4 regions of the Pseudomonas sp. LB1P83 genome follow, and region 1 is predicted to be linked to each of the others. Evidence: predicted binding sites of a transcription regulator. Region 1 holds the regulator's gene; each other region holds the start of a gene.
What was found. Region 1 encodes FliA, which starts transcription of late flagellar genes. Its sites were predicted from a motif close to CTAAAGTTTNNNNNNNNNNNGCCGNTAA; they were not measured.

Region 1 (7,285 bases):
TCGCAACCAGGGTGGTCAGTTGCTGGCGCGGATCAAGGGCGTGCGCAAGAAGCTGTCCCAGGACCTGGGCTTCCTGATGCCGACTGTGCACATTCGTGACAACCTCGACCTGGCGCCGAGTGCTTACCGTCTGACCCTGATGGGCGTGATCCTGGCTGAAGCCGAGATTTACCCGGATCGCGAATTGGCGATCAACCCGGGGCAGGTCTACGGCACTCTCAATGGCATAACCGCCAAAGATCCGGCTTTTGGCCTGGAGGCGGTCTGGATCGAAATCAGCCAGCGTGCCCAGGCGCAGTCGCTCGGTTACACCGTGGTCGATGCCAGTACGGTTGTGGCCACTCACTTGAACCAGATTCTGTACAAGCACTCCAGCGAACTGATCGGTCACGAAGAAGTCCAGCAACTCATGCAATTGCTGGCCAAAAGCTCGCCGAAACTGGCTGAAGAGCTGGTGCCGGGCGTGGTGTCGCTGTCGCAACTGCTCAAAGTGCTTCAGGCGTTGCTGGCCGAACAGGTGCCAGTGCGGGACATTCGCAGCATCGCCGAGGCCATCGCCAACAATGCTGCCAAGAGTCAAGATACTGCCGCTCTGGTGGCCGCGGTGCGCGTCGGCGTATCCCGCGCAATCGTCCAAAGCATTGTAGGGACTGACTCCGAGCTACCAGTTATCACTCTGGAGCCAAGGTTGGAACAGATATTGCTCAATAGTCTTCAGAAGGCAGGACAAGGCTCGGAAGAGGGCGTTCTGCTGGAGCCAAGCATGGCTGAGAAACTGCAACGCTCGTTGATCGATGCGGCGCAGCGTCAGGAAATGCAAGGTCAACCGGTGATTCTGCTGGTGGCCGGTCCGGTTCGCGCGATGCTTTCGCGATTCGGCCGACTGGCAGTCCCGGGTTTGCATGTGTTGGCTTACCAGGAAATTCCTGACAACAAGCAAGTGACCATCGTTGCGACAGTAGGGCCCAACGGCTGAGGTAGTGGTTTATGCAAGTTAAGCGTTTTTTCGCCGCCGATATGCGTCAGGCCATGAAACTGGTTCGTGATGAGCTGGGCGCTGATGCCGCCATTATTGGCAACCGCCGGATCGCCGGTGGTGTCGAGCTGACGGCTGCCCTGGATTACAAATTGTCGGCGCTGGCCCCGCGTGTTCCGAACATGGAACTCGAGGACGAGCTGCGCAAGACCCAGTCGCGGATCGTCACTGCCCAGGCCGAATTGAGCCTGCGTGGCGAAGGCGAAACCGAAGGCGACAAGACCACCAATCGCCAGTTGTTCGCCGGCCTGCCATTGACCGCCGCCGAGCCGCTGATCGAACCGACCTATGCCGAACCTCGTCGCTCCGCTCCAGCCCCGGCACCAGCCGCTGGCGGCGTGGACCCACGGGCATTTGACTCGATGCGTTTCGAACTCAACAGCCTGCGCGAACTGATGGAAGTGCAACTCGGCTCCCTGGCCTGGAATCAGCTGCAAGGCAGCCGTCCGGCCCAGGCCAACCTCTGGCGTCGCCTGCAACGCATCGGCCTGTCCGGCCCGTTGTCCCGCGACTTGCTGTCGATGATTACCGACATTGAGGAACCCCGTCAGGCCTGGCGCATGTTGCTGGCGCACCTGGCGCGGATGATCGCCACACCGGAAGTCGAGCCATTGGAAGAGGGCGGCGTGATTGCCATGGTCGGCCCTGCCGGCATGGGCAAGACCACCACCCTGGCCAAGCTCGCGGCCCGCTACGTTCTGAAATATGGCGCACAAAATATCGCGCTGGTGAGCATGGACAGCTACCGTATTGGAGCTCAGGAGCAACTCAAGACCCTGGGCCGGATCCTCAACGTGTCGGTAACTCACGTCGATCCGGGGCAATCGCTGGTGCAGGCACTGGATCCCTTGTTGCGCAAACGCGTGGTGTTGATCGATACCGCGGGCCTTCAGGCCAGCGATCCGGCACTGCGCATGCAGCTCGAAAGCCTGGCCGGACGTGGCATCAAGTCAAAAAATTATCTGGTGTTGGCAACCACCAGCCAGAAACAGGTTCTAACGGCCGCTTATCACAGTTACAAGCGCTGCGGGCTCGCTGGCTGCATCCTGACTAAACTGGATGAAACGGCAAGTCTGGGCGAGGTGTTAAGCCTGGCGATCAGTCATGAATTGCCGGTGGCGTACCTGACCGATGGCCCGCGGATTCCGGATGATCTGCATCTGCCGCGTCGTCATCAGTTGGTCAGTCGCGCCGTAAGCGTGCAAATGCAAGAAGAACCCAGCGAAGAAGCCATGGCTGACATGTTCGCTGATATTTACCACAGCCCGACCAAGCAGGTTGGCTGAGGTACTAATGAACAGTTTTTGTACCTACATCGATGGTCTGCCATGCATTGTTCAGTTGATGAACGCGCAGCCAGTAATGTGGCCTCCGTCTATGCAAGACAAGGTAAAGAAATAACATGGGCAGCATGCATCCCGTACAGGTGATCGCGGTGACCGGCGGCAAAGGTGGCGTCGGGAAGACTAACGTGTCAGTGAACTTGTCCCTGGCTCTAGCTGAGCTCGGCCGGCGCGTCATGCTGCTGGACGCCGATCTGGGGCTGGCGAATGTCGACGTCCTGTTGGGGCTGACACCCAAACGTACCCTGGCCGACGTGATCGAAGGCCGCTGTGAGCTGCGCGACGTTCTGTTGCAGGGCCCCGGCGGCATTCGCATCGTCCCGGCCGCGTCCGGCACACAGAGCATGGTTCATCTGAGCCCGGCCCAACACGCCGGCCTGATCCAGGCCTTCAGTGATATCGGCGACAATCTCGACGTGTTGGTGATCGACACCGCTGCGGGTATTGGTGACTCGGTAGTCAGTTTCGTTCGCGCAGCGCAAGAAGTCTTGCTGGTGGTGTGCGACGAGCCGACCTCGATCACGGATGCCTACGCGCTGATCAAACTGCTGAACCGCGATTACGGCATGAACCGCTTCCGCGTCCTGGCCAACATGGCCCAGAGCCCGCAGGAAGGTCGCAACCTGTTCGCCAAGTTGACCAAGGTCACGGACCGCTTCCTCGACGTCGCCTTACAATACGTCGGTGCGGTGCCTTACGACGAAAGCGTGCGCAAGGCCGTGCAGAAGCAGCGTGCAGTCTATGAAGCCTTCCCGCGTTCCAAGTGCGCCCTGGCGTTCAAGGCGATCGCGCAGAAGGTCGACACCTGGCCGCTGCCTGCCAACCCGCGTGGGCACCTGGAGTTTTTCGTCGAGCGCCTCGTGCAACAGACCGCAGGACCCGTCCTATGACAGCCAGTGGCTACAACCTCTACAAGAAGTCGGCACGTGACGCGCAGTACGAGCTGATCGAGCGTTACGCGCCACTGGTCAAACGCATTGCTTACCACTTGCTGGCCCGTCTGCCAGCCAGTGTTCAGGTTGAAGACCTGATCCAGGCCGGGATGATCGGCCTGCTTGAAGTATCGACCAAATATGACGCCAGCAAAGGCGCGAGTTTCGAGACGTACGCGGGCATTCGAATCCGCGGCGCGATGCTCGATGAAGTACGCAAGGGGGACTGGGCGCCACGTTCGGTTCACCGCAATACCCGCATGGTCAGCGACGCAATTCGCTCGATTGAAGCTAAAACCGGTCGTGACGCTAAAGATCATGAGGTTGCGGCCGAACTCCAATTGAGTCTCGACGATTATTACGGGATTTTGAACGACACCCTGGGCAGCCGGTTATTCAGTTTCGACGATCTGTTGCAGGACGGCGAACACGAAGGGCTGCACGAGGATGGCGCGAGTGCTCATCTCGAGCCGTCACGCGATCTGGAAGATGAACGCTTCCAGGCTGCGCTGGCGGACGCGATTGCCAATTTGCCGGAGCGTGAGCGACTGGTGTTGGCGCTGTACTACGACGAAGAGCTGAACCTCAAGGAAATCGGTGAGGTCCTGGGGGTCAGCGAATCTCGGGTCAGCCAGTTACACAGCCAGTGCGCGGCCCGTTTGCGGGGGCGTTTGGGGGAGTGGCGAGCGCGCTGAAGGCAGTGTGGGGACACTGCGAACGAGGCCGGTGTGGTGTTGAACTGCACCGGTCGCGATCTGTTGTGCTCCAGACAGTCATCGAGTGCATTGCCGGATTGATTGAAATGGCGCGTCCAGGTGCTGGGCGCGTTTAAGACTGCTTGGAGGTCGAATTGGACAAGAACATGAAAATCCTCATCGTTGATGACTTCTCAACGATGCGGCGGATCATAAAAAACCTGTTGCGTGACCTTGGGTTCACCAACACGGTCGAGGCCGACGATGGCACTACTGCCATTCCGGTTCTCAACAGCGGGAGCATCGACTTTCTGGTAACGGACTGGAACATGCCTGGCATGACCGGTATCGATCTGCTGCGTCACGTGCGCGCCGATGAAAAGCTCAAGCACTTGCCAGTGCTGATGGTGACCGCTGAAGCCAAGCGCGAGCAGATCATCGAAGCGGCCCAGGCCGGTGTAAACGGCTATGTGGTCAAACCCTTCACGGCCCAGGCGTTGAAAGAAAAAATCGAGAAGATTTTCGAACGCATCGGTTGATCCACTGCGCCACGGGGGAGCTATGGAGCATAAAGAATCTTCACTGGGCGATTTTGAATCGACCCTGAAAAAACACGCGGTCGAACTGGTCGAAAGCCTTGAAAAAGGCAGGTTCGGCGACGCTGTGCAACTTATCCATGAGCTCAATCAGACCCGTGACCGCGGCCTGTATCAGGAAGTGGGCAAGCTCACTCGCGAGCTGCATAGCGCGATCGTCAATTTCCAGATTGACCCGAACATGCCGCAAGCCGAGGAAGTGTCGCAGATCACGGACGCCACCGAGCGTCTGGGGTATGTGGTCAAGCTGACCGAGGCCGCTGCCAACCGCACCATGGACTTGGTGGAGAATTCCACGCCGCTGGTCAACCGCCTGAGCGAAGAAGCCCAGGCGTTGAGCACGGATTGGGGTCGGTTCATGCGTCGCGAAGTCGGGGCTGAAGAGTTCCGTGAGCTGGCCCGGCGCGTCGACGGTTTCCTGACGCGCAGCAGCGAAGACAATCGCACGGTGTCGAGCAACCTCAACGACATTCTGCTGGCCCAGGATTACCAGGACCTCACCGGTCAGGTGATCAAGCGCGTGACCCAATTGGTCACCGAAGTTGAAAGCAACCTGCTCAAGCTCGTGCTCATGGCCAGTCAGGTAGACCGCTTTGCGGGTATCGAACATGACCGTGATGCGATGCTCGCTGAAAAAGATCCGCAAAAACATCTCTCTCAGGGTGAAGGTCCGCAGATTCATGCCGATAAAAGAGAAGACGTTGTGTCCGGTCAGGACGATGTGGACGATTTGTTATCCAGCCTAGGATTTTAGAGTTTTAGCATTTTAGGTTTTTTAGGTTTTTAGACCTCAGGAGCACCCCCTTAATGAGCTTCGGCGCCGATGAAGAGATCCTTCAGGATTTCCTGGTTGAGGCCGGCGAGATTCTAGAGCAACTGTCCGAACAGCTGGTCGAGCTTGAAAGCCGACCGGATGATGCGGATTTGCTCAATGCAATTTTTCGCGGTTTTCACACTGTAAAAGGGGGCGCCGGCTTCCTCCAGCTCAACGAGCTGGTGGAGTGCTGTCACATCGCCGAGAACGTGTTCGACATCCTGCGCAAGGGTGAACGTCGCGTCGACTCGGAACTGATGGACGTGGTTCTCGAAGCGCTGGACGCGGTGAACAGCATGTTCACCGAAGTGCGCGAACGCAGCCCGATTACGGCTGCAACGCCTGAATTGCTCGCGGCACTGGCCCGTCTGGCCGAGCCGCAAACGGCTGATGAATCGGTCCCGGTTGCTGAAGTGGTCGAAACACCGGCCGCTGAAGAATCGGGCGACATCACCGATAACGAATTCGAACAACTGCTGGACTCGCTGAACGCCGTCAAGGCTCAAGCCGAAGCGCCGGCCGTGGCTCCAGTAGCTGCCGCTGATTCAGCGGCCAGCGACGAAATCACCGATGCCGAGTTCGAGTCTTTGCTCGATCAACTGCACGGCAAAGGCCAGTTCGCCGTTGATGCGGTGGCGGCACCTGCTGCACCGGCTGCCCCGAAAGCGGCAGGCGACAGCTCCGACATTACCGACGATGAATTCGAAGCACTGCTCGACCAGCTGCACGGCAAAGGCAACTTTGCTGTTGATGCGCTGGAGTCGGCCATTGCCTCCGTACCCGCTTCGGCTGCGCCAACCGCTAAAGCGGCCGGCGGTGATCTGATTTCCGATCACGAGTTCGAATCGCTGCTCGACGAATTGCACGGCAAAGGCAAGTTCACCGAAGTCGGCACAGGTGCTGCGGTGGCTGCTCCAGCCGCCAAGGCTGCTGCGCCGAAACCGGTTGCCAAAGCGCCCGAGCCTAAAGCCGAAGCGCCGAAGCCAGCTGCTGCCGCTGCGCCGGCTCCGGCCCGCGCACCGTCTGCGCCGCCACCGGAAAAACCGGCCAGTGAAGCCGAGACCACCGTGCGGGTTGATACCGCGCGTCTCGACGAAATCATGAACATGGTCGGCGAACTGGTACTGGTGCGTAACCGCTTGGTCCGTCTGGGCCTCAACAGCGGCGACGAAGCCATGTCCAAGGCCGTGTCGAACCTCGACGTGGTCACGGCCGACCTGCAAACCGCGGTCATGAAGACCCGGATGCAACCGATCAAGAAAGTCTTCGGGCGCTTCCCGCGTCTGGTTCGCGACCTGGCTCGCCAGCTCAAGAAAGAGATCAACCTGGAGCTGGTCGGCGAAGAAACCGACCTCGACAAGAACCTCGTCGAGGCCCTGGCCGACCCGCTGGTCCACTTGGTGCGCAACTCGGTCGACCACGGCATCGAAGAGCCGGCCGAGCGTGAAGCGATGGGCAAACCGCGCAGCGGTAAAGTGATTTTGTCCGCCGAACAAGAAGGCGACCACATCCTGCTGTCCATCTCCGATGACGGCAAAGGCATGGACGCTGATGTTCTGCGCGGCATTGCCGTGAAGAAAGGCTTGATGGACAAAGATGCGGCGGACCGCCTCAGCGAGTCCGACTGTTTCAACCTGATCTTCGCCCCGGGGTTCTCGACCAAGACCGAGATCTCCGACGTGTCGGGTCGTGGCGTGGGCATGGACGTGGTGAAAACCAAGATCGCCCAGCTCAACGGCACCATCAATATCTACTCGACCAAGGGCAAAGGCTCGAAGATCGTCATCAAGGTCCCGTTGACCCTGGCGATCATGCCGACGCTGATGGTCATGCTCGGCAACCAGGCGTTCGCGTTCCCGCTGGTGAACG
Region 2 (7,285 bases), 2.9 Mb from region 1:
GATAACGTGAAAGCCAACTACGAAGCCAACGGCAAGAAAATGCCAAAAGGTCTGTTCGAACACTTGAAAGACCAAGACGGCGCTTAAGCTTCCAAGCATCAAACCGCGTTTTTCCGTCGGGAAGCGCGGTTTTTTTTCGTCTGGCGGATTTACACCTGGAAGCGCTGCACCATGGATTGCAACGAATTGGCCAGCTGTGAAAGCTCATGGCTTGAGGCACTGGTTTGATCCGCACCGGCAGTGGAGCGCACGGACAAATCGCGGATGTTCACCAGGTTGCGATCAACTTCCCGCGCCACTTGCGCCTGTTCTTCAGCGGCGCTGGCGATCACCAGGTTACGTTCGTGAATCTGATGCACCGACTCAGTGATGGTCTGCAACGCCTCGCCCGCACGCTCGGCCAGGGCCAACGTGCTGGCCGCCCGGGTCGAGCTGGCTTGCATGGAGTCCAGCGCCTGGGTTGAGCCGCTGCGCATGCCCTGGACCATTTGCTCGATTTCCTGGGTCGATTGCTGCGTGCGATAGGCCAGCGCACGCACTTCGTCCGCCACCACCGCAAAACCTCGACCACTTTCCCCGGCCCGCGCCGCTTCGATGGCCGCATTGAGCGCCAGCAGATTGGTTTGCTCGGCAATCGCCCGAATCACATCCAGCACCTTGCCGATGTCCTGCGACTGGTTGGCCAGGGATTGCACCAACCCGCCGGTAATCTGCACATCGCTGGCGAGTGCGCCGATGGCGCTGACGGTTTCGCTGACGCGCTCCTGGCCAACGTGCGCGGACTCACTGGACTGGCGCGTGGCGTCGGAGGTCGACACCGCGTTGCGCGCAACCTCTTCCACCGCGGTGGTCATTTCAGTGACGGCGGTGGCGGCTTGTTCAATCTCGTTGTTCTGTTGTTGCAGGTTCTGTGTGCTGTCGAGGGTGACGGCGTTCAATTCATCCGCTGCCGTGGCCAATTGCGCCGCCGAACCGCTGATACCTTGCAGGGTTTCCCGCAGGTTCTGTTGCATGGTCGCGAGGGCCTTGAGCAAACGGCTGACTTCGTCGTTGCCATGGGTTTCGATGGGGCGAGTCAGATCGCCTCGGGCTACGTTTTCTGCGGCGTGCAACGCTTCGCCCAGCGGTTTGACGATGCTACGGGTCAACAGCATGGCCAGACCAACGGTGGCCAGCGCAGCCAACGCGATGAACAGGCTGACGATCATCCGCGATGTTTCGTAATGCGCCTCGGATTTCTGGCTTTCGGCGGCAACCTGTTTGGCGAAGAGGTCCGCCAGGTCATTGAGCTGTTTACCGGAGCCATCGACCACGGTTTTCATGTCGACCAGCAGCAGCTTGGTCAGTTCGTCACGGCGTCCCTGCTCCGCCAGTGAGAACGATTGGGCAATGCCGGCACGATACGCCGCGAAGGTGGTTTTGAACTGGTCATACAACGCCTTGCCTTCGACGGTGTTGACCAACTTGTCGTAGGCCGCAATCTTCTCGCTCAATTCTTTGTCGCGGGTATCCATTTGGCCGCGGTACACAGAAATGTTCTTCGGGTCCTGATCCAGCGCCATGCGCAGGGAAATGGTGCGGATGCGCAGCATGATCTCGCGGATCTCGTCACCGCCGCGGATACTCGGCAGCCATTGTTTCTCCACGGCCACTTCGCTGTCGCGAATGCTCGACATCTGCCCCAGTGCAAAAATCCCGAGCAAGGCAACCAACACGGCAATCAGGGCAAACCCCAAGGCGGCCCGAGGAGCAATATTCAACTGACGCAGTAGCATAACGAACGCCCTATTCTTGTAATGGCCTGGAAAAGGGGCGTTGTTTCGGCAGTACCCCGTCGCCTCGTTATCGGCAAGTTGTACGATGACTGAAGTGTTGGTTCTCGAAAACAAAAAATCGAAAACAAAAAATCGAAGACAAAAAAAATCCCCGTATCTTTCGATACGAGGATTTTTAATATGGTCGGGGTAAGGGGATTCGAACTCCTGACATCCTGCTCCCAAAGCAGGCGCGCTACCGGACTGCGCTATACCCCGGTAAAAAAAAGGCGACCTTCGCAAGTCGCCTTCTTCGATCAGGGCTTTTGGCCTCTGATCTTAAGATCTGATCCCAGCGTTAACTGGTTTCAAAAATGGTGGGTCGTGTGGGATTCGAACCTACGACCAATTGGTTAAAAGCCAACTGCTCTACCAACTGAGCTAACGACCCAAAAATGGTCGGGGTAAGGGGATTCGAACTCCTGACATCCTGCTCCCAAAGCAGGCGCGCTACCGGACTGCGCTATACCCCGGTTTGAAATTGGCTCCGTGACCAGGACTCGAACCTGGGACCCAATGATTAACAGTCATTTGCTCTACCGACTGAGCTATCACGGAACTACACATTTCAATTTACAACTGTGAAGCTTGCTTCACCTCTTCGACCCGTTCGCATCGCTGCGTTCGTGTGTCTGAGGCGCGCTATTCTACAATCTTAAGCACCTCTGTCAACCCCTTAAATTGCATTCAAGTTAATGATTTGCAACTTATTTCAGATTCCTGCTTGGGGAGCAGAAACCCTTCCGGGTGACTTACTGCGGGGCGCACTTTACAAGCCTTTTCCTTTCAGTTCAACAACCTGACGAAAAAAAGGCCTCGCGATGCGAGGCCTTGTTTATTTCACTGCTGTTGCGGGTCAGGCAAATACGATTTCGTCGTTTTCCACCGTGCCCACAGCCGTGTCGCCAGGCATGAAACGACCGGACAGAATCAGCTGCGCCAACGGGTTCTCGATCCAGCGCTGGATCGCTCGTTTGAGCGGCCGCGCGCCGTACACCGGGTCGTAACCCACCGCGATCAGCTTGTCCATGGCCTCTGGGCTGAGTTCCAGTTTCAGCTCGCGCTCAGTCAGACGACTGCGCAGACGACCCAACTGGATCTCGGTAATGCCCGCGATCTGATCCCGCGCCAATGGCTCGAAGATCACCACTTCGTCGACCCGGTTGATGAACTCCGGCCGGAAGTGCGTGGAAATCGCATCCATCACCGCCGCACGCTGGGCCTCGCGATCACCGACCAACTCCTGAATCTGCACCGAGCCCAGGTTGGACGTCATGACGATCACGGTGTTCTTGAAATCCACCGTGCGGCCATGGCTGTCGGTCAGGCGGCCATCTTCTAGCACTTGCAGCAAGATGTTGAACACATCCGGGTGGGCCTTCTCGACCTCGTCCAGGAGGATCACCGAATAAGGCTTGCGACGCACCGCCTCGGTCAGGTAACCGCCTTCTTCATAGCCCACGTAGCCCGGTGGCGCGCCAATCAGTCGGGCCACGGAATGTTTCTCCATGAACTCGGACATGTCGATCCGCACCATCGCCTCTTCAGTATCAAAGAGGAACTCGGCCAGCGCCTTGCACAGCTCGGTTTTACCGACACCGGTCGGGCCGAGGAACATGAACGAACCGCTCGGGCGATTCGGGTCGGACAACCCGGCTCGCGAACGACGCACTGCGTTTGAAACGGCGATCACCGCTTCGTCCTGACCGATGACGCGCTGGTGCAACAGGCTTTCCATTTTCATCAGCTTGTCGCGCTCGCCTTCGAGCATTTTCGACACCGGAATGCCGGTCCACTTCGAAACGACTTCGGCAATTTCTTCCTCAGTCACCTTGCTGCGCAGTAACTGGTTCTCGCTTTTGCCGTGCTGATCGACCATTTGCAGGCTGCGCTCCAGGTCCGGGATAACCCCGTATTGCAGCTCGGCCATGCGGTTCAGGTCGCCTTTACGGCGTGCGGCTTCCAGCTCCTGACGGGACTGTTCGATTTTTTGCTGGATCTGCGCAGAACCCTGAACTTCGGCTTTTTCCGAGTTCCAGATTTCTTCGAGGTCCGAATACTCACGCTCAAGACGAACGATTTCCTCCTGGAGTTTTTCCAGGCGCTTGATAGCCGCTTCGTCGCTTTCTTTTTTCAGTGCCTGGGATTCCACCTTCAGCTGAATCAGACGGCGCTCCAGACGATCCAGTACTTCCGGCTTGGAGTCGATCTCCATGCGGATACGGCTGGCCGCTTCGTCGATCAAGTCGATGGCCTTGTCCGGCAACTGACGGTCCGTGATGTAGCGATGGCTGAGCTTGGCCGCGGCGATGATGGCGCCGTCGGTGATCGCCACTTTGTGGTGAACCTCGTAACGTTCTTTGAGGCCACGCAGAATCGCGATGGTGTCTTCTTCGCTCGGTTCGTCCACCAAGACTTTCTGGAAGCGCCGTTCGAGGGCCGCATCCTTCTCTATATATTGGCGGTACTCGTTGAGCGTGGTCGCGCCGACGCAGTGCAGCTCACCACGAGCCAACGCAGGCTTGAGCATGTTGCCCGCGTCCATCGAGCCTTCGCCTTTACCGGCGCCGACCATGGTGTGCAGTTCGTCGATGAACAGAATGATCTGCCCTTCCTGCTTCGACAGCTCATTGAGCAAGGATTTGAGGCGCTCTTCGAACTCACCGCGGTACTTGGCACCGGCAATCAGCGACCCCATGTCCAGGGACAACAGGCGCTTGCCCTTGAGACCATCCGGCACTTCACCGTTAATGATGCGCTGGGCCAGGCCTTCGGCAATGGCGGTTTTACCCACGCCAGGCTCACCGATCAGCACCGGGTTGTTCTTGGTGCGGCGTTGCAGCACCTGAATGGTCCGGCGAATTTCGTCGTCACGGCCGATCACCGGGTCGAGCTTGCCTTCTTCGGCACGCTTGGTCAGGTCGACAGTGTATTTATCCAGCGCCTGACGCGACTCTTCGTGGTTGGCGTCGTTGACGGCCTCACCGCCGCGCAGGTTGTTGATGGCGTTTTCCAGGGCTTTTTTGCTGACACCCTGGCCGAGCAGCAACTTACCGAGCTTGCTGTTCTCATCCATCGCGGCGAGCAGCACCAATTCGCTGGAGATGAACTGATCGCCCTTCTGCTGGGCCAGGCGATCGGCCTGGTTGAGCAGGCGCGCCAAGTCCTGCGACATATTCACGTCGCCAGTCGGGTTCTGGATTTTCGGGAGCTGGTCGAGCTCTTTTGTCAGCTCTTTACGCAAGCTGTTGACGTCGAAACCGACCTGCATCAGCAGGGGTTTGATCGAACCACCCTGCTGTTCAAGCATGGCCTGCATCAAATGCGCCGGCTCAATGCCGGGGTGGTCAAGGCCGACGGCCAGAGATTGGGCGTCGGATAGAGCTAACTGCAATTTGCTGGTTAAACGATCTATACGCATGGGTCACCTTCCTTTTGAGCAGGCCGGACCTATAAAACATCCTGAATGAAGAAACCTGCCAGATACCGTTATAGATGCGGTCGATTCTGGGAGTTTCAAGCGTCGATCAGTTGATGCAGATCAGAGAAGTCTAGTCTTCGAGCCAGATCAGGGAGGCAAACCGACCGGTGCGAGGACTGCGGCGGTAAGAAAAGAAGCGAGGATCGGTCACGGTGCAGAATCCGCCACCATAGACAGCGGTGACACCACGAACTGCCAGACGCAAACGCGCCAGCTCATAGATATCAGCCATGAACTTGCCAGCGTTTTGGCTGGGCACAAAGGCTTTGGCCGCTTCGGGCAGTTGCTGGACGAAGGTTTCGCGCACTTCGGGGCCGACTTCAAAGGCTTGCGGGCCAATCGCCGGGCCGAGCCATACCAGCACTTCTTCTGGTGGCACGTCGAGACTGTCGAGGGTGGCTTCGAGCACACCCGCTGCCAATCCACGCCATCCGGCATGGGCCGCCGCAACGCGTGTACCGGCACGGTCGCAAAACAAGGCCGGCAAGCAATCGGCGGTCATTGCGGTGCAGGCAATCCTGGGGGTTGCCGTCCAGCTGGCGTCGGCGGTAGCGACCAGACTCGGGTCGGCATGAGCCACGACAATGCCGTGAACCTGCTTTAACCAGGCCGGTTGAATAGAAAAGTGATCGGTGAGGCGACGGCGGTTTTCGGCAACAGCTTCGGGGCTGTCGTCGACGTGATCGCCGAGGTTGAGGCTGTCGAACGGCGCCAGACTGACGCCGCCCGCACGGGTGGTCACACAGGCTTTCACCCCGGCAGGCGCAGGCCAGTCGGGAATCAGCCAGTCACTCATCCGATGAACGCCTCACGGTCTTGCTTGAGCAGGGTCAGCAACCAGACGAAATCGTCCGGGAGTGGCGATTCCCAGCTCATGCGTTTACCGGTGGTCGGGTGATCCAGCTCCAGGAACCGCGCATGCAGGGCCTGACGCGGAAAAGCCTTCAACGATTCGACCATGGTCACACTGGCTGCCGGCGGAATGCGGAAACGACCGCCGTAGGCAGGATCTCCGACCAGCGGGTAGTTGATGTGAGCCATGTGCACACGAATCTGGTGCGTACGACCGGTTTCCAGCTTCACCCGCACGTGAGTGTGGGAGCGGAAACGCTCGAGCACGCGGTAATGGCTGACGGCTTGCTTGCCACCTTCCATCACGGCCATGCGCTGGCGTTGCTGGCCGTGACGACCGATCGGCGCGTTGATCTTGCCGCCGGCAGTCACCACACCGATCACGATGCATTCGTAGATCCGGCTTACGCTACGGCTCTGCAATTGCGTGACAAGCTGTGTCTGCGCCTGAATGGTCTTGGCCACCACCATCAGACCGGTGGTGTCCTTGTCCAGGCGATGCACGATACCGGCGCGGGGCACATTGATAATGTCCGGCACGTGGTGCAGCAAGGCGTTGAGCAAGGTGCCGTCCGCGTGACCGGCGGCAGGATGCACCACCAGGCCCGCAGGTTTGTTGATCACCAGGATGTCGTCGTCTTCATAGACGATGTCCAGCTCGATATCTTGAGCGATCCATTCGCCCTGAGCTTCCTGCTCGGCAGTCAGTTCAAGAATGGCGCCACCATGAACGATGTCTCGCGGGCGGATAACCGCCCCATCCACAGTCAGGCGGCCGTCTTTGATCCAGGCGGAAAGGCGCGAGCGCGAGTGCTCAGCGAATAATTGTGCGGCGACTTGATCGAGGCGTTGGCCGCCCAATTCGGACGGCACCTCTGCGCGAAGTTCAATTTTATCGGACATGCTCAGACTAGGCGTCGGCACAGCCTTTGGTTTCGGCTGCGCGCTTGTGGTTAAATACGGCGTCTTTTGCCCCGAGGCTATTCAACGGGGCGCTCATCATAACAGGACGGCCCCGCCCAAGACAGCGGCCGTCATAGGGACGCAAGCCGCCATGCAAGTGAAACACCTGCTGCTGATCGCCATCCTCGCATTGACCGCTGCTTGCTCATCGAAGGAAGTCGTAGACGAAAACCTG
Region 3 (7,285 bases), 300 kb from region 1:
ATTCGCGGTCTTGGTCAGCTCTTCACTCAACAACGCCGAGTGCTGTGCCTGTTCCGACGTCTGGTCAGCCAGTTGCGAGATGTTGCTGATGTTGCGGCTGATTTCCTCGGCCACCGCACTCTGCTCTTCAGTCGCGGCAGCAATCTGGGTAGTCATGTCGGTGATGTTGGCCACCGCTTCGCTGATCCCCACCAGCGCCTGATCCGCTTCCAGTACCCGCGCCACGCCTTCTTCGGCCTGGCGATGCCCGGCTTCCATGGTTTGCACTGCGGTGCTGGCAGTCTGTTGCAGCTTGGCGATCAGGGCGTGAATCTGCCCGGTGGATTCGCTGGTACGTTGTGCCAGTTGGCGCACTTCGTCAGCCACCACCGCAAACCCACGGCCCATTTCGCCGGCACGCGCGGCTTCGATAGCGGCGTTCAGGGCCAGCAGGTTGGTCTGGTCGGCGATGCCTTTGATCACATCGACCACGCCGCCGATTTCGTCGCTGTCCTTGGCCAGTTGGGTCACGGTCAGCCCGGTTTCACCGACCACCACCGACAAGCGCTGGATGGCTTCGCGGGTTTCGCCGGCGATGTCGCGACCGCGACCGGTCAGGCGATTGGCTTCCTGAGTGGCGTCGGCGGTGCGCTGAACGTGGCTGGCGACTTCCTGCGTGGTGGCGGCCATCTGATTGACGGCGGTGGCCACTTGTTCGGTTTCGACGCGCTGACGTTCAAGACCAGTAGAGCTGCTGTGAGCCAGGGTGTCGGATTGTTTGGCCTGGTCGCTCAGGTGCTCGGCAGTGTCTTGCAGACGGGTCAGGCAGGTTTTCAGACGCGCTTCCTGGCTGAGAATCGACATCTCCAGACGTGCCTGGGCGCCACGACTGTCGGTGTACATCTGCGCGATCAGCGGGTCGGAAGTGGTCTGCTCGGCCAGGCGCAGCAGGCGCTTGAGGCCGCGCTGTTGCCAGCTCAAGCCCAACAGGCCCAGCGGCACCGAAAGACCGGCGGCGAGGGCGAAGCCCCATTGGGAGTTGAGCGTGGCACCGATCATGAAGCTCAGCTGGCTGACCAGAATGAATGGCAGCCAGTCCTGAAGCACCGGCAGCCATTTATCGGTGGAAGGAATCGCAGACTTGCCCTGGTTGATGCGTTGGTAGAGCGCTTCGGCACGCTGGATCTGTTCGGCGGTGGGTTTGACCCGCACCGACTCGTAACCGACAACCTGATTGCCTTCGAAAACCGGAGTGACATAGGCGTTAACCCAGTAGTGGTCACCGGTCTTGCAGCGATTCTTGACAATGCCCATCCATGGCAAGCCTTGTTTCAGTGTGCCCCACATGTGCGCGAACACCGCGGCCGGGACGTCGGGGTGACGGACCAGGTTATGCGGCGCACGGATCAGTTCCTCGCGAGAAAACCCGCTGATCTCGACGAAGGCGTCGTTGCAGTAGGTAATCACGCCCTTGGCATCGGTGGTGGAAATCAACCGTTGCTGAGCCGGGAAGGTCCGTTCGCGTTGTGTGGTGGGCTGGTTGTTACGCATGGCTTTTTCAATCCGCAAGGCTTTGAGAGGTTGTCGGCGGCGTCGGGATTTAATTGAAATTATTTTTCAATAATCAGCGGCGCGTCGCAAAACGGCCATTGCATCAGCCGGCGAGCATCGGGTAAGTAAACAGTGCGAAATGCAGCAGGTTCAGACCGAAGTGGGTGGCGATGGCCGCCCCCAAACCGCCAAAACGGTAGGCCAGACCATAGCCGACACCTGCCAGACCCGCCAGCAGCACCCATTGCCAACCCGCCCCCACATGCACCAGACCGAACAACAGCGATGCGAGCAGCAGCGCCAGGTTTTCACCGTAGGGCAGGTGTTTGAACTGCCGGCTCAGACCGCCCTGGATATAACCGCGAAACAGCGCTTCCTCCACCAGCGTGACCAGCAGCAGATTGTTCAGCACCCACAACCCGGCTTGATCCGGCCACTTCGGTGCCCAACTGATCACACCCAGCACAAGTGCGCCACCCAAGGCCAGCACGGCGCTCAGAGTCAGGGCGAGTGCTGTGGCATAAGCTGAAAGGCGCAGGGAGCGCCGGCCGACAATCCACGGGCAAACCAATAACAGCCAAAAGCCGATCAGGGGTTTGTCCTGATTCAGGTACATGGAAAACGGCACGGCGTCATCGGTGAAGCGTTGCGGGTCGATGCCGCGACCGTTGTAGAAACCGGGTAGCCAGTGCATCGCCAGGGCCAGGGCCAGGATGATGAACACGGCGTGGCCGAGGTAGCGAGCGACGGGAATCTTTTGCTGACGGACCGCGAAACCGGCGACAAGCAGCAGCGCGACGGAGATGCCGGCCAGCCAGCCGAGTTGGCCGTAGGTCAGGGCGAGGGCGTAGCCGAGGGAGAGAAGGGCCAGGTAAGTCCATGGCAGGGCGAGCATAAAGTAGTCCTTAGAGGGTGAAGAACTTTTGTGGCGAGGGAGCTTGCTCCCGCTGGGGTGCGAAGCAGCCCCAAACCCGGTGACCTGATACTTCAATCAGATCGCATCGGCCTGTTTTACGACTGCTTCGCAGTCGAGCGGGAGCAAGCTCCCTCGCCACAAAGTGTGCAATGTTAGCGGGGTGCGATTATAAACAGGCCCCAATAAAAACACCGCCCGAAGGCGGTGTCTGTGTCAGCAGGCGTTACGACGCAATCAACTGCCGCAACACGTAATGCAAAATCCCCCCTGACTTGAAGTACTCGACTTCGTTGAGCGTATCGATTCGGCACAACACCTCGACTTTCTCGCGACTGCCGTCCTCGCGGGTGATGATGAGTGTCAGGTTCATCCGTGGCGTCAACTCCACGCCCGTCAAACCAAGGATGTCCAGCGTCTCCTTGCCGGTCAGGTTCAGGCTCTTGCGGTTCTGATCCAGCTTGAACTGCAACGGCAGTACGCCCATGCCCACCAGGTTGGAACGGTGAATCCGCTCGAAGCTTTCAGCGATTACCGCTTTCACACCCAGCAGATTGGTGCCCTTGGCCGCCCAGTCGCGGCTCGAGCCGGTGCCGTATTCTTGACCAGCGATCACCACCAGCGGCGTGCCCGACGTTTGATAGCGCATGGCCGCGTCGTAGATCGGCATCCGCTCCCCGGTCGGAATGTAGATCGTGTTGCCGCCTTCTTCACCACCGAGCATCTCGTTGCGAATGCGGATGTTGGCGAAGGTGCCGCGCATCATCACTTCGTGGTTGCCGCGACGCGAACCGTAGGAGTTGAAGTCCCGGGGTTCCACGCCTTTCTCGCGCAGGTACTGACCGGCCGGGCTGTCGGCCTTGATGTTGCCGGCGGGGGAGATGTGGTCGGTGGTCACCGAATCGCCGAGCAGCGCGAGGACCCTGGCACCGGCGACATCCTTGACCACGGGCGGCGGGCCGCCGATGTCATCGAAGAACGGCGGATGCTGGATGTAAGTCGAATCGTCCTGCCAGACATACGTCGCCGCTTGGGGCACTTCAATCGCTTGCCATTGCTCGTCGCCGGCAAACACTTCGGCGTATTCCTTATGGAACATGGCGGTGTTGACCTGATTGACCGCGTCGGCAATCTCTTGGGTACTCGGCCAAATGTCCCGCAGATAAACCGGATTGCCGTCCTTGTCGTTGCCCAATGGCTCGCTGCTGATGTCGGTCCGCACCGTTCCCGCCAGCGCATAGGCCACGACCAGTGGCGGGGACGCCAGCCAGTTGGTTTTCACCAGCGGATGCACCCGACCTTCAAAGTTACGATTGCCCGACAGCACCGAGGCGACAGTCAGGTCGGCAGCCTGGATGGCTTTTTCGATCGGCTCCGCCAAGGGGCCGGAGTTGCCGATGCAAGTGGTGCAGCCGTAGCCGACCAAGGCAAAACCCAGCTCATCCAGATATTGGGTCAGGCCGGCAGCCTTGTAGTAGTCGGTGACCACTTTTGAGCCTGGGGCCAGGGAACTCTTGACCCACGGTTTGCGCTTGAGGCCTTTCTCCACGGCTTTCTTCGCCACCAGCCCGGCGGCCATCATCACGCTCGGGTTGGAGGTGTTGGTGCAGGAGGTGATCGCGGCGATCACCACCGCGCCGTTTTTCAATCGATAGATCTGGCCGTCGTATTCGTAATCAGCCTCACCGGCCAGATCGGCATTGCCCACCGCCACGCCACCGCCGCCTTCACTTTCCAGGCGACCGACTTCCTTGCTGGTGGGTTTGAATTGCAGGTCGATGAAGTCACTGAACGCTTGCGCGACATTCGGCAGCGATACCCGGTCCTGCGGGCGTTTCGGCCCGGCAAGGCTGGCTTCGACGCTGCCCATGTCCAGCGCCAGCGTGTCGGTGAACACCGGTTCCTGGCCCGGCAGGCGCCACAGGCCCTGGGCTTTGCTGTAGGCCTCGACCAGTTTCACGGTTTCGAATGGGCGACCGGACAGCCGCAGATACTCGAGCGTGATGTCGTCCACCGGGAAGAAGCCGCAAGTGGCGCCGTACTCAGGGGCCATGTTGGCGATGGTCGCGCGGTCGGCCAGCGGCAGATCGGCGAGGCCGTCACCGTAGAACTCGACGAATTTGCCGACCACGCCTTTCTTGCGCAGCATCTGCGTGACGGTCAGCACCAGGTCGGTGGCGGTGATGCCTTCCTTGAGCTTGCCGGTGAGTTTGAAGCCGATCACTTCCGGAATCAGCATCGACACCGGCTGGCCGAGCATCGCCGCTTCCGCTTCAATCCCGCCGACGCCCCAGCCGAGTACGCCGAGGCCGTTGATCATGGTGGTGTGGGAGTCGGTGCCGACCAGGGTGTCGGGGAAGGCGTAGGTGCGGCCGTCCTCGTCCTTGGTCCAGACCGTGCGGCCCAGGTATTCCAGATTGACCTGGTGGCAAATGCCCGTGCCCGGCGGTACCACGCTGAAGTTGTCGAAGGCGCTCTGGCCCCAGCGCAGGAACGCGTAACGCTCACCGTTGCGCTGCATTTCGATGTCGACGTTCTGTTCAAAGGCGCTGGAACTGCCGAATTTGTCGACCATCACCGAGTGGTCGATCACCAGGTCCACCGGTGACAGCGGATTGATACGCTGCGGGTCGCCGCCGGCCTTGGCCATGGCGGCGCGCATGGCGGCCAGGTCGACCACGGCGGGAACGCCGGTAAAGTCCTGCATTAATACCCGCGCGGGACGGTATTGAATTTCGCGGTCGGAGCGACGCTCCTTGAGCCAGGCGGCAATTGCCCGAAGGTCGGCGCCGGTGACGGTTTTTTCATCTTCCCAGCGCAGCAGGTTTTCCAGCAGCACTTTCAACGACATCGGCAGCTTGTCCAGATCGCCCAGGCTTTTGGCGGCATCCGGCAAGCTGAAATAGTGATAGGTCTTGTCGTCGATTTGTAAGGTTTTAAGGGTTTTCAGGCTATCGAGGGACGGCATTGAAATGACTCCTTTGGGTCCGCACGGCTACGGACTGACGGGACAGACAGAGCCCTTAACCTAGCCCTGTTCATTCGTTAAAGCTAATAACTGGACTCTATGGCCAAGTCTCAGGGTCTGTTAACGCTTGCTGACGAGCCGCGTTGCGATGCCAAAGTGCGCGAGGCAAGGCGCGGGATGCCGCCAATGGTTGTTCCCTTAGCAAATCCCGCAACGCAGCCTCGCACACTTTGGCGCGCAACCCGAAGGGACGCGCCCCATTTGGCGCTGGGCGGCGTTGCTCGGAACTTATTTGGAACAACCAAACTGCGTTCCTCGCGTCTTGCCCAGCGCCAAATGGGGCAGCGTCGCGGTCGTCAGCAAGCGTTAACAGACCCTGGGTTCCGAACTCGGCTATCATGCGCCGGTTTTCGTGACAGGCTTTGCTTCAACGCAAGTCTGGGCATCGCGCAGTGGCTGAATTCTTCGCCAACTGCCCAGGAGTAAGAATGAACACCCTCTTTATGCATTGCCGGCCGGGCTTCGAAGGCGAAGTCTGTTCCGAGATTTCCGAACACGCCGCGCGGCTGAACGTGGCCGGTTATGCCAAGGCCAAGACCGCCAGCGCCTGCGCCGAATTCATCTGCACCGAAGAAGACGGCGCCGAGCGCCTGATGCGCGGCCAGCGTTTCGCCGAGCTGATCTTCCCACGCCAATGGGCTCGCGGGATCTTCATCGACCTGCCGGAAACCGACCGTATCAGCGTGATCCTCGCGCACATGGCGGACTTCCCGCTGTGCGGCAGCCTGTGGCTGGAAATGGTCGACACCAACGATGGCAAGGAACTGTCGAACTTCTGCAAGAAATTCGAAGGCCACCTGCGCAAAGCCCTGATGGCGGCCGGCAAGCTGGTGGAGGACGCCCACAAGCCGCGTCTGCTGCTGACTTTCAAAAGCGGCCGCGAAGTGTTCATGGGCCTGGCCGAGTCCAACAACTCGGCGATGTGGCCGATGGGCATTCCACGCCTGAAGTTTCCCCGTGAAGCCCCGAGCCGTTCGACGCTGAAGCTGGAAGAAGCGTGGCACCACTTCATCCCTCGCGATCAGTGGGATGAGCGCTTGCACAGCGACATGACCGGCGTCGACCTCGGTGCCGCCCCCGGCGGCTGGACCTGGCAACTGGTTAACCGCGGCATGCTGGTGACCGCCATCGACAACGGTCCGATGGCCGAAAGCCTGATGGACACCGGACTGGTGCAGCACTTAATGGCCGACGGTTTCACTTACAAACCCCGGCAGCCGGTGGACTGGATGGTTTGCGACATCGTCGAGAAACCGGCGCGCAACGCCGCGATGCTGGAAGAGTGGATTGGCGAGGGCCATTGCCGCGAAGCGGTGGTCAACCTGAAGTTGCCGATGAAACAGCGTTACGCCGAAGTGAAACGCTTGCTGGAGCGCATCGCCGACGGGTTCAAGGAGCGTGGCATTCGGGTCGAGATCGGCTGTAAGCAGCTGTATCACGACCGTGAAGAAGTGACCTGCCACCTGCGCCGGATTGACGTAAAGAAACCCAAATCCCGCTAATACACACTGCTTACCCTCGTATTTGCGGGGCGCCACACAACCCTGTAGGAGCGAGGCTTGCCCGCGAAGCTTTTGGCGTCTTCAAGGACGCCTTCGCGGGCAAGTCGGATCGCCGCACCGCTCGCTCCTACATGGGCGGGGCGGTGTACGACACAGATGACCGAACACCCGGCAATGCGCGACAATGCCGGCAAGTTTCAGGAGTGAATCATGAGTGAAATGATTGATACGCCGGTAGACGGCACCCTCGACGCCACCGGCCTCAACTGCCCGGAGCCGGTGATGATGCTGCACCAGCACATCCGTGACCTG
Region 4 (7,285 bases), 3.0 Mb from region 1:
GCGTGGATATTCCTGCGGGTGATCGTCGGCCTCGGCATGATGTGCCAGTACATGGTCATCGAAAGCTGGCTCAATGAGCAGGCCGAAGCGTCGCAGCGCGGCACGGTGTTCAGCGGCTACATGATCGCCTCGTACCTGGGGTTGGTACTCGGTCAGTTGATTCTGGTCATGCACCCGGCCCTGGGCCTGGAACTGCTGATGCTGGTAGCCTTGTGCTTCGCGCTGTGCCTGGTGCCAGTGGCCCTGACCAGGCGGATTCACCCGGCACCGCTGCATCCCGCACCAATGGAACCTCGGTTCTTCATCAAGCGTGTACCGCAGTCGCTGAGTACGGTGCTGGGCGCGGGGCTGATCATTGGTTCCTTCTACGGCCTGGCGCCGCTGTATGCCTCGCAGCAAGGATTATCCACCGAGCAGGTCGGTCTGTTCATGGGTAGCTGCATTTTTGCCGGGCTGCTGGTGCAGTGGCCGTTGGGCTGGTTGTCCGACCGTTATGACCGGGCGTTGTTGATCCGCTGTTTTGCGGTGGTCCTGGCCCTCACCGCGTTGCCGCTGGCAATCATGCAACAGGTGCCGCTGGAGGTTTTGTTTATCGCCGGGTTCTTCTGTTCGCTGGTGATGTTCTGCCTGTATCCGCTGGCAGTGGCGTTCTCCAATGACCATGTCGAAGGCGATCGTCGTGTGTCCCTGACTGCGATGTTGCTGGTGACCTACGGCGTGGGCGCCAGTATCGGGCCGTTGGTGGCCGGGGTCCTGATGAAGCTGTTTGGCAGCCACATGCTGTATGCCTTCTTCAGTTTCTTCGCGTTGGTGCTGGTGTGGCGGATCCGCCCGAAAGCGGTCACCAACCTGCATCAGGTCGACGATGCACCGCTGCATCACGTGGCCATGCCGGACAGCATGTCGAGTTCGCCACTGGTGGCGTGCCTTGACCCGCGGGTCGATGAGCAAGTGGTGCAGGATCAGATGCAGAACCCGATCAACCCAGAACCTGCGCCTGAACCCGAGCAGGACCCCGACACCGATCCACCGCCAGAAGACCCGGATGCGGGTCGCGAGCAAAGTTTTACCGAAGCCAGGCCTTAAGCTGGGGCATAAAAAAACGGGCAGTCACCGCAAGGGACTGCCCGTTTTTGTTGAAGCGTTGTATCAGATGTCGTCTTTGTCGAAGCGGCGCGCTTCACGCTGAAGCTGATAGACGAACCGTTCGACCTGGCGCTGCACCAGTCCGCTCATGTTGTGAAAGCGGATGCCGGCGAAGGTGGTGGAGATTCTTTCTTCGAAATGCAGGTAACGCAATTCCACCGGCGCGGTCATGCTGCCGAAGGGCAGGTCGGCAATAAAGCGGTCGTAGACCTGACCCAGTTGCAGCCGGGGGGTGATGTCACCTTCAAAGCGCAGCTTGCAGCCAGTGGCGGAAATGTCGAGCAGCTTGCCTCTGATCGGGAACTTGAGCTTTTCGCCGCCCAGTTCGACATCGACCAGTTGCGCCAGCTTCAACGCAGCCCGGAAGGCATTGCGGCGCTGGTGGTAGACCACTTCATCGGGGAGGGTGCCACGGTAGCAGCGATCACCGGATTCATCGATGGTCAGCGGACCGTTGCTTTCCCACGCAATGCGCACGCCGTCGTGGAAGCCTTCAACGCGAAATGGTTCGCCGGCCAGCAGATAACGTTCGCCGTCGCGAGGCACCATTTCGTCCAGTGCAATGCTGTTGCCGTCACGATCGACGTCCACCAGATAGCTCTGGAAGCGCTGGCTGCGTTCGTGGAACGTGATGATCAGCGGGTCATGGCTCTCTTGCAGCTGCCGCAGGTTACCGGCGATCTCCATCGGCGTGGATAGCACCTTCGGTGGCTGCGGAGCATCTTCCGCGTTTAAGGCATTGAACACGGTTCATCATTCTCCAGACAAAATATGACTGCGACTTGCCAGCATACTGCCAGCATGTGAGGCGTCTTGATAGAGCGTGCTCATTTACAGGGCTCAAGCCTGACTAAGCGGGCGCGGCTTCGCTAGCATGGCGGTTGATCCGCGGGCATCGTAAAGCGCTGGCGGTTCGCCGCCGGTGAGGATTTTCAGCTGATTGGCCGTGGCGGCCTGCTGGACCAGGATCGACTGGCCGTTATTGACGTTGGCCGCCTGGCATTGAGCCAGGAGATCGGTCAGTTTATCGCTCTGTTCCAGCAATTGATCGCCGATGCTCGACTGGCTGGCAAGTTGCTCCAGGCCGTTGCGATTGGTCGGCAGATTCAGGCTGGCGAGGACTTCACTGCGCTTGCGGCCATGCTGTTCCAGCAGAATGATCATTGCCTGTTTCTGCGCCAGAATATCCTCGAGCAGCGGCATGTCGCGACCGTGCAAAGCGATGGATTCGGTTTGCAGTAACTCCAGCAAGTATTGCGCTGGAGCAAAATCGTCGGTGATCAGTTGCAGTAAATTAGTGTCGTGCATGGCTGGCCTTGGGGTTTAAGCGTCCAAAAGCCTGGCGCAGGCCGTGGCCTAGCGCTGGGCTTCGAAGTTGAGCAGTTTGCTGGCTACACGGTTGCTGTCGACTTTATAGCTGCCATCGGCAATCGCTGCTTTCAACTCGGCCACACGGGCGTTGTCGACGGCAGGCTGATCGCGCAGCTTGTCAGTGACCTTCTGCAACTGTTGAGCCTCATTGCTGAGGTGTACCGATTCCCCGCTTTTGGCGGTACTGGCCTGTTCGGCCGGGGTATTCAGCGGCGCGGATTTGCCGGTTTCGGCAGTTTCCTTCGCGGTGCTGGTACGCGTACTACCGGTAAGTGACGAGGAGCTGTTCAAACGGCTGAAATCGATGACCATGATAAAAAACCTCTGGGTATTTGGACGCTTGCCATGTTTTCGGCTCTCCCTGCGAAAACTTTAGGCCCATTTATCAATGAGCTTGCATGCGCCAGCGCGAGTCCTGCCTGCGGCACAGTTTAGGGAACCGCCGGGCGGTGCGCCATCTCTTCACCAACAGATCGCTCTACATGGCCACTTCCACCTGGCCGGGCGCTGTGACTTGCGCCTTGATGACCCGCTGGGAGTTGAGGTTTTTCACCCGAATCTGTTCACGCAGGCCGCCGTTGGACAGGGCTTCGCCCGGCATGCGCACACTGAGCGTACCACTGCGGGCGGTAATCACCACCTGATCGCCCTTGCTGATGACTTCCGCCTGTTCGAGATGAACCAGCGTCAGGACCTGATTGGCGACCGTTGGTCGGGTAAGTTTCTGTCCGACGGCCTGATCCATGGAAGTGAAATAACCCTGGTTGATCAGGCTGATATCCCGCTCGCGCAACATGACGTCGCCGGGCTCGATGACCCCTGCGCGTTTAAGCGGACGCGTGGTCGTGACAACCTCTCGAAACAGCCGGACTTGAGCGGGTACGAAGACCGTCCAAGGGGACGTACTGTCGCAGCGGACCTTGACCGTTACCCGCCCGATCGGGGTCGCCGGGCTCTCGAGGGTGGCTGTCAATTCCTTGTCGCACATGGGCATGCGCAGTCGCGGATCGAGCTGGTTGACCTCGATTTCGTAGCGCCCCTCCGTTTGACTGGTAGCCAAATAGTCTTCTACGGTGAATTCAAGAAAGCCCTGAGTGACGCCGATAAGCATGTCAGGCAAGGTAACCGCGTCAGCAAGGGCAGGGCTGCCAGCGTTGAACAGGCAAACGGCCGACATCGCGCAAAGCAATTTGCGGGAAGTTGATGTCAGGCGTCGGAAAAATGTCGGTTCTGTGTTCATAAGAGTTAAAAAGCAAGCGCCGTGCCGTTTAGCAATGAATGTGCGTCGCAACACACTTAAGCGTTGGTGTAGGAGTCTGTGCATGGCTGGTGTAATGGATGCGGTAAACCAGCGCACGCAACTGGTTGGGCAGAATCGCCTTGAGCTGTTGTTGTTCCGTCTCGACGGCCAGCAGCTGTATGGGATCAACGTGTTCAAGGTTCGGGAAGTGCTGCAATGCCCCAAACTGACCGTGATGCCCAAGTCCAGTCCTGTCGTGTGCGGTGTGGCAAATATCCGGGGGGCGACCATTCCGATTCTTGATCTGGCAATGGCGACCGGCTCCGGCGCACTTAAAGATCAGAGCAATCCCTTCGTGATCATCACGGAGTACAACACCAAGACCCAGGGTTTCCTGGTGCGATCGGTAGAGCGCATCGTCAACATGAACTGGGAGGAGATTCATCCGCCACCCAAGGGCACGGGACGCGATCATTACCTGACGGCTGTGACTCGGGTCGACAATCAGTTAGTCGAAATCATCGACGTCGAGAAAGTGCTGGCGGAAGTGGCGCCGACACCGGAAGCGATTTCGGTGGGTGTGGTGGATGTCGAAACCCAGCACAAGGCGCTGTCCCTGAAAGTATTGACGGTCGACGACTCGTCAGTGGCGCGCAAGCAAGTAACGCGTTGCCTGCAGACGGTCGGCGTCGAAGTGGTGGCGTTGAACGACGGCAAGCAAGCGCTGGATTACTTGCGCAAGCTGGTCGATGAAGGCAAGAAGCCGGAAGAAGAGTTCCTGATGATGATTTCCGACATCGAGATGCCGGAAATGGACGGGTACACCCTGACGGCCGAGATCCGCAACGACCCGCGCATGCAAAAGCTTCATATCATCCTGCATACTTCGTTGTCGGGTGTATTCAATCAGGCGATGGTCAAGAAAGTCGGCGCGGATGACTTCCTTGCCAAATTCCGTCCTGATGACCTGGCATCCCGGGTAGTCGACCGGATCAAAGCAGCAGATATCAGCTAGGGGCCTTCTGCCCCTAACAGTTAACACGATTTAAGAGGCGGCATCTTTGTCTACGGGTAATTTGGATTTCGAACAGTTCCGGGTATTCCTGGAAAAAGCCTGTGGCATTTTGCTCGGTGAAAACAAGCAGTACTTGGTCTCGAGCCGTCTCAACAAACTGATGGAGCAGCAAGGTATCAAGTCCCTGGGTGAGCTGGTCCAGCGCATCCAGACCCAGCCGCGCAGCGGTTTGCGCGAGATGGTGGTGGATGCCATGACCACCAACGAAACCCTGTGGTTTCGTGATACCTATCCGTTTGAAGTCTTGAAGAACAAGGTGCTGCCCGAGGCGATCAAGGCTGCCCCTGGTCAGCGTTTGCGGATCTGGTCGGCGGCGTGCTCGTCGGGTCAGGAACCGTATTCGCTGTCGATGTCCATCGATGAGTTCGAACGCGTCAACATGGGCCAGCTGAAAATGGGGGCGCAGATTGTGGCCACCGACCTGTCCGGCACCATGCTGACCAACTGCAAGACCGGCGAGTACGACAGCCTGGCCATCGGCCGTGGTCTGTCGCCCGAGCGCCTTCAGCGTTATTTCGACCCGAAAGGGCCGGGACGCTGGGCCATCAAGGCGCCGATCAAGAGTCGCGTGGAGTTCCGCTCGTTCAACTTGCTGGACAGCTACGCGGCCCTGGGCAAGTTCGACATCGTGTTCTGCCGCAACGTGCTGATCTACTTCTCCGCCGAGGTGAAGAAAGACATCCTCTTGCGCATTCACAGCACGCTCAAGCCGGGTGGTTATCTGTTCCTCGGCGCCTCCGAAGCGCTGAACGGTTTGCCGGATCACTACCAGATGGTCCAGTGCAGCCCAGGGATCATTTACCAGGCGAAGTGATTTGTTGGCGTCATCAAAAAAACGGGAGCCCTCATCGGCTCCCGTTTTTTTATGCCTGATGATTTCCCAATCCACCACCGATTCCCTGTAGGAGTGAGCCGGCTCCGGGCGGCGTTCCGACGATAGCGGTGGGACTGTTTGCATTGATGTCGACTGACACGACGCCATCGCGAGCAGGCTCGCTCCTACAAGGGGAGGAGGTGTTCGTTGGAGGGCGATAAGCGGCAGAAAAGCGGCAGACGGCGGAAATCGGTTGCCGCTTTTCTGGCATTGCCGCCTTGCCACTGCCGGCAAAGCCCCGGTTTACGGGCTTTTTTGAATTGGCACGCCGCTTGCTATACCTCTGTTACGAAAAATCAGGTCACCCGAAGGTTTCCGACATGAGCATCAGCTTCGATAAAGCGCTCGGTATCCACGAACAAGCCCTGGGCTTCCGCGCGCAGCGTGCCGAAGTCCTGGCCAACAACATCGCCAACGCCGATACCCCGAACTACAAGGCTCGGGACCTGGAATTCTCCAAGGTGCTTGCCGCACAGAACGAGAAATCCAAGGGCGGCACTTTTGCCTTGAACATGACCAACAACCGTCATATCGAGGCCGAAGGCCTGGGCAATGGCGACGAGTCGCTGATGTATCGCACGCCGATGCAGCCGTCGATCGACCAGAACACTGTGGACGCCCAACTGGAACAGTCGAACTACGCGGAAAACGCCGTCGGCTTCCAGGCCAGCTTCACCCTGCTCAACAGCAAATTCAAAGGGCTGGTATCAGCCCTGCGCGGAGAGTAATTCATGTCTCTATCCAGTGTTTTCAACATTGCCGGTAGCGGCATGAGTGCCCAGACCACGCGCTTGAACACCGTGGCCTCGAACATCGCCAACGCCGAAACCGTCTCGTCGAGCATCGACCAGACCTATCGCGCCCGTCACCCGGTGTTCGCCACCATGTTCCAGGGCGGCCAGAGCGGCGGCAGCGATTCGCTGTTCCAGAACCAGGACGCCGCCGGTCAAGGCGTGCAAGTGCTGGGCGTGGTCGAAGACCAGAGCAACCTTGACGCACGTTACGAGCCGAACCATCCGGCCGCCGATGCCAAGGGCTACGTCTACTACCCGAACGTCAACGTCGTCGAAGAAATGGCCGACATGATTTCCGCCAGTCGTTCGTTCCAGACCAACGCCGAAATGATGAACACCGCCAAAACCATGATGCAGAAGGTCCTGACCCTCGGTCAGTGATAAGGGGCGACTCAGATGAGTGTTACCGATACCACTAGCGGCTTGAGCATCAAGGACGTCTTGGCCAATTCTTCGGTCAAGACCAACACCAGCGCTGACGGTCTGACGGCGGCGACTAACAGCGCCGCCGGCAAGAAGGCGTTGGGCAAGGATGCGTTCCTGCAATTGCTGGTCACCCAGCTGAAAAACCAGAACCCGCTCGAGCCGCAGGACAATGGTGAGTTCGTGGCTCAGCTGGCACAGTTCAGTAGCCTGGAAGGCATCACCACGCTGAACGAGACGGTCAGCGGCATTGCCGGCAACTACAACTCCTCGCAAGCGCTGCAAGCGTCTTCGCTGGTGGGTCGTTCGGTGGTCGCGCAGACCGACACGGCGGTGGTCGATACCTCGAAGAGTTTCAACGG

Region 2: the regulator FliA is predicted to act here: its motif matches at 1,843-1,870, upstream of ACYZTY_RS24070 (methyl-accepting chemotaxis protein).
Region 3: the regulator FliA is predicted to act here: its motif matches at 1,561-1,588, upstream of ACYZTY_RS08080 (methyl-accepting chemotaxis protein).
Region 4: the regulator FliA is predicted to act here: its motif matches at 2,866-2,893, upstream of flgM (flagellar biosynthesis anti-sigma factor FlgM).

The regions. Positions count from the first base shown of each region.
Region 1 is NZ_CM142709.1:1,464,205-1,471,489, forward strand. It holds gene flhA (flagellar biosynthesis protein FlhA) at 1-976, shown strand, start outside; gene flhF (flagellar biosynthesis protein FlhF) at 988-2,322, shown strand; gene fleN (flagellar synthesis regulator FleN) at 2,439-3,269, shown strand; gene fliA (RNA polymerase sigma factor FliA) at 3,266-4,006, shown strand; gene ACYZTY_RS06665 (chemotaxis response regulator CheY) at 4,174-4,545, shown strand; gene ACYZTY_RS06670 (protein phosphatase CheZ) at 4,568-5,356, shown strand; gene ACYZTY_RS06675 (chemotaxis protein CheA) at 5,410-7,285, shown strand, end outside.
Region 2 is NZ_CM142709.1:5,261,353-5,268,637, forward strand. It holds gene ACYZTY_RS24065 (HvfA family oxazolone/thioamide-modified RiPP metallophore) at 1-87, shown strand, start outside; gene ACYZTY_RS24070 (methyl-accepting chemotaxis protein) at 150-1,775, opposite strand; tRNA gene ACYZTY_RS24075 (tRNA-Pro) at 1,957-2,033, opposite strand; tRNA gene ACYZTY_RS24080 (tRNA-Lys) at 2,130-2,205, opposite strand; tRNA gene ACYZTY_RS24085 (tRNA-Pro) at 2,211-2,287, opposite strand; tRNA gene ACYZTY_RS24090 (tRNA-Asn) at 2,297-2,372, opposite strand; gene clpB (ATP-dependent chaperone ClpB) at 2,671-5,235, opposite strand; gene pgeF (peptidoglycan editing factor PgeF) at 5,366-6,091, opposite strand; gene rluD (23S rRNA pseudouridine(1911/1915/1917) synthase RluD) at 6,088-7,050, opposite strand; gene ACYZTY_RS24110 (outer membrane protein assembly factor BamD) at 7,202-7,285, shown strand, end outside.
Region 3 is NZ_CM142709.1:1,766,972-1,774,256, forward strand. It holds gene ACYZTY_RS08080 (methyl-accepting chemotaxis protein) at 1-1,530, opposite strand, end outside; gene ACYZTY_RS08085 (lysostaphin resistance A-like protein) at 1,634-2,425, opposite strand; gene acnA (aconitate hydratase AcnA) at 2,670-5,411, opposite strand; gene rlmM (23S rRNA (cytidine(2498)-2'-O)-methyltransferase RlmM) at 5,900-6,973, shown strand; gene tusA (sulfurtransferase TusA) at 7,184-7,285, shown strand, end outside.
Region 4 is NZ_CM142709.1:4,498,845-4,506,129, reverse strand. It holds gene ACYZTY_RS20665 (MFS transporter) at 1-1,086, shown strand, start outside; gene ACYZTY_RS20660 (flagellar brake protein) at 1,150-1,893, opposite strand; gene ACYZTY_RS20655 (flagella synthesis protein FlgN) at 1,987-2,454, opposite strand; gene flgM (flagellar biosynthesis anti-sigma factor FlgM) at 2,503-2,829, opposite strand; gene flgA (flagellar basal body P-ring formation chaperone FlgA) at 2,996-3,757, opposite strand; gene ACYZTY_RS20640 (chemotaxis protein CheV) at 3,840-4,772, shown strand; gene cheR (protein-glutamate O-methyltransferase CheR) at 4,819-5,646, shown strand; gene flgB (flagellar basal body rod protein FlgB) at 6,027-6,434, shown strand; gene flgC (flagellar basal body rod protein FlgC) at 6,438-6,881, shown strand; gene flgD (flagellar hook assembly protein FlgD) at 6,897-7,285, shown strand, end outside.